2 regions of the Candidatus Agathobaculum pullicola genome follow, and region 1 is predicted to be linked to the other one. Evidence: predicted binding sites of a transcription regulator. Region 1 holds the regulator's gene; the other holds the start of a gene.

What was found. The regulator NrdR, encoded in region 1, represses ribonucleotide reductase genes. The targets are predictions, from matches to a motif close to CACNANATNTNGTG.
Region 2: ACTQ3V_RS11430 (anaerobic ribonucleoside triphosphate reductase) is a predicted target of NrdR. The motif match lies at 1,172-1,185, and genes of this name have one in related genera.

Annotation. Positions count from the first base shown of each region.
Region 1 is NZ_JBQKJP010000015.1:9,094-11,263, forward strand. Features, by position in the region: gene nrdR (transcriptional regulator NrdR) at 564-1,019, opposite strand; gene ACTQ3V_RS07120 (sugar phosphate isomerase/epimerase family protein) at 1,132-1,923, opposite strand; gene secD (protein translocase subunit SecD) at 2,057-2,170, opposite strand, start outside.
Region 2 is NZ_JBQKJP010000034.1:29,965-32,134, forward strand. Features, by position in the region: gene ACTQ3V_RS11430 (anaerobic ribonucleoside triphosphate reductase) at 1-1,096, opposite strand, end outside; gene ACTQ3V_RS11435 (hypothetical protein) at 1,541-2,170, opposite strand, start outside.

The DNA of each region.
Region 1 (2,170 bases):
CCGAAACAAATTTTCGCAATCCATCTTAGCACCGCGAAAATCTGGTCTTCAAAATCTCATGCTAATTGCAATTACCCTTAAACTCCCTGTTATTATCCCTGCAAAAACAAACAATTTTTCCGTAAAAAACGCACTATTTTGGCCGTTTGCGCCGGATTTGCCACACAAACTCCGTCCATTATCTGTAAGGAACTGTAAACTCCGAATAATTATGTGATGCAGGATTCAGAACTTTTCTATGCTAAATGCGCCTCATTTGTCCCATTCTCTTCCATTCTCTATCCATTCTCATCCCATTCCGTTCGATCTGCTCCAATTCCTCCCTTTTCCATTCCGTCTCACCTGAAACAGGCCGAAAATCTCTCTAAAATCGACATTTTTTCTTTTTGCCCGTTTTTCATTTTCCCTCTTTTTGCAACTTTTCTTCCCCTTCCATCCCCCTTTTACCCAATAAAAAAAGACCCAAAGCACTTTCCATGCCTTGAGTCCTCGCTCTTATTTTCCCGGTTTATGCGCTTTTTTCCCGGACATTATGCCGGTTTTGTGAGGGATGTTAACAAAAATCATTTATCCTTCAGCAGGGTGTTCAGTTCCTCCATAAAGGTGTTGATATCCTTGAACTGTCGGTAAACAGATGCAAAGCGCACATAAGCCACTTCATCGACCTTGCGCAGCTGCTCCATCACCAATTCCCCAATCACTTTACTGGATACCTCGGTTTCCAGCGAGCCGAACACCCGCTGCTCGACATTATCCACGATTTGCTCGAGCTGAATGAGCGACACCGGTCGTTTTTCACACGCCTTCATCAGTCCACCCAACAGCTTCTGCCGGTCATAGGCCTGCCGCGTGCCGTCACGCTTGACCAGCATCAGCGGCATCCGCTCCACAGTTTCATAGGTGGTGAAACGCTTGAGACATTTGAGACATTCCCTACGACGGCGAATACTTGTTCCCTCATCAGTCGGACGGGAATCAACTACCTTACTGTCATCAAACCCGCAAAACGGACACTTCATTGCGTTTCCCCCTTACAAACCGGTATACAATCCTGTATTTTCCCTTATTATACCACCGCTTGTGGTATAAAGTCAATCAACACACCTTAATCTGCGGCTCTCTTTTGCTGCTTCACACCGACGCAAATCTGCTCAGCGTGTGCACTGCTCGTCCCAACTCCTCCGGCGCGTCGAAGTTGGTCCGGTAAACCTCAATGATGGTATGACCCTGATACCCTTTTGTACGCAGCCGTGAGAAAAAATCGGCATAATCCATCGTGCCTTCTCCGGGCATCAGACAGCTCTGCTCAGCGGCAAAGTCGTTGATATGCACATTGACCAGCCGTTCCCCCATCACGTCCATGAACGTCTTCCAGCTCTGTCCGGCGCGATACGCCTGTTTGATATCCAGCGTATAGCGCAGCGCGGGCACATCGCGATACAGCGCATGGATAAACGCTGGGTCGCTCGACCGACACCATGCAACATTCTCCTGCGCAAGCGTCACACCGCAGGCCGCACCGATTTCACACAGCCGCTGGTAAACCGCGCACTTGCGCTCCCATCGCGCCGGGCTATCCTGCTGTCCCATATGGCGCTCCCCGTGAAAGGTCAAAAACCGCGCACCCAGCGCCGCCGCACACTCAAAATACCGCTGATACTGCACCAGACCGTCCTCTGTGCGGCGCGTATAATCCGAAAACAGCAACATTCCTTCCATCAATGAGGTGTACGGATGCACGGATATGACATCCAGTCCCAAACTGCGCGTCTGCGCACCCAGCGCCTCATAAAAGCGCGGCTGAAATTCACTTTCCGTATTAAAGAATATTTCAATTGCGCGCACGCCCAGCTCCGCGATAATCGGCAGGGCCTCTTCCAGCGGCTGCGGATAAAAACACGCGGTTGACATGCCGATCCGCATGACTTTCCTCCCTTCTTCTGCTTTGATAGACAAACAAGCCTTGATACTGCCTCGCCTGTCTGTTTCATTTTCCCTATATCGAGCAAGTAAATCGCGAAAGGCCGGGCGCTTTGCCCGGCCTTTTTTCATCCTATTAGACGCGCTTTTTGCGGAACTTCTTGCGGAAAAAGCTCCACAAGCCAGAGGACAGCATGATGGACGACCAAGCGCCCGCCAGAATACCGACAATCAGCGGCAGCGTAAACTG
Region 2 (2,170 bases), on a different contig from region 1:
AACGGCCTTCGGGCGAGGTGTCCGTGCCATAGTTGAGCGAGGAGAACGGAATCTGCGCACCTGCACGCGAATGCATGGTATTCAGATTATGTACCAGCGCCTCCATCGCCTGATAGGCGCTCTTGCGTGTCTCCTTATCCGCATACTTACGGGCAAAGCGCATACATTTCTGGACCGCCTGCTCGTCCAGTGTTTCGCCCAGTGCCGCCGCCATTGCTTCGTCATAACCATTGTTTCCGGCAAGGCAAGCCCATTTACCGGTCTGCTGCTCGACCCGTTCGGTCAGCGCAGCCGCATCGACCTCATTGTTTTCATCCCCACCAAACACCTCAAGCGCTTTGGCCAGATTGCTGCGAAACAGCTTGCGGAACGTCTTGCGGATGCCCGGAGCCATCGAGTAATCGAAATTCGGGACCGACTGGCCGCCGTGCTGATCGTTCTGATTGGACTGAATGGCGATACACGCCAGCGCCGCATACGAGCGAATATCGTTCGGTTCGCGCAAAAAGCCATGACCGGTGGAAAAACCGCCGTCAAACAGCTTAAGCAGGTCTATCTGACAGCAGGTTGTGGTGAGTGTCAGAAAATCCAAATCGTGGATATGGATATCACCCTCCCGATGCGCATTGGCGTGCGCCGGGTCGAGGATAAACATCTCATAAAACTGCTTTGCACCCTCGGAACCATACTTGAGCATGGTACCCATTGCTGTATCGCCGTCGATATTGGCATTTTCACGCTTTACGTCATTTTCCAGCGAGGACTGAAAGGTTAAATCCTCATACACCTTCATCAGCCGGGTGTTCATCTCGCGCACACGGGTGCGCTCATTGCGGTAAAGAATATACTTTTTTGCGGTGCGGGCATGTCCGCTTTCGATCAGAACCTTCTCTACCGTATCTTGTATCTGTTCCACCGTGGGAATTTGCTCTCCCACGACCTTTTCCAGCGTCTTTTCCACCTGTTCAGCCAGACCGCGCGCCATGTCGTAATCCTGTCCGCCGGAAGCCTGCGCCGCGCGGAAGATCGCACCCGCAATCTTGTCAATCTCAAAGGGGGCATTACGCCCGTCGCGTTTGACGATCTGCTGAATCATAAGTTCTGCTTCCTCTCTCATACAAAGACCACCGTACGGTGATCACAAAATTTCGTGGATTGCTATCGTTTTTCGCACCATATCTTGTGCCTGTGCTATATATTTTACCGCTCATAGAGCGGCCTGTCAAGGGGAAACCGGGTTTTTGGAAAAATTGTGATAATCAAAATATTTTTCTTGTTGGTTTCTCTGAAAATTCGGCATTTTCTCTGTGGACAACAATCGACGGTTCTGTGCATAACTCTTCTTCTGTGGAAAATTCTGTGTACATCTTGTCGATAAATGCAATGCAAACCATTCTTTTCTATTTTTCAATCCAACACAAGATATAGTGTACGCTACACAAACCGCACATGATCACTCAAACGCCTCACAGCCCATAATCTGCAAACAGAAAGAGCCGCCGCTCCACTGCTGCGCCTCTTCCGTTTACCTTGATTTTCTTTAATCCGCCAAGCCGATTGCGTCCGACAACGGGATGGAAAGCACCAGCCCGTGGCTGCGCGTATTCATACCGACCGCTTTCATCAGCGCTGTCATGATTTCCTGCCGCTCCTCACTGCGTACAACCAGAAAAACAATTTCCTTTTCCGCTTGAATCTCGATACCGAAAAATCGCTTGACTTCATCCTCCGCAATACCACGCGCAGCTATCACAGTTCCACCACGCGCGCCTGCCTTACGCGCCGCATCCATGGCGACATTCGTATATCCCCGCTCCATTACCACGACGACTGCGTCCAATCCACAGGCTCGCTCTGATTTGCTCATACTCTCCGCCTCCTCGCTTTCAACATCTGTTTGCGTCAACACCTTGTGCCATCGCATACCGATTCCGCTAATCGGAACAGTAAAGGCAATGCCCTTGCCCGGATAACGCATTTGCAGATCATGGCCCAACTTCTCCAGCAGCAGACACGCCCGCTCCCGATCCGTCAAGCAAAAAACAATCGCCTTGGCCGTTTCACCGATGCCGAGCAAATCCAGCATTTCGGTTTTCGCCGTGCCATGTGCCATACAGACAAAATCCACGAGCACATGGGTATCGCGGTACAGACGGAGCACCTTTTCGCT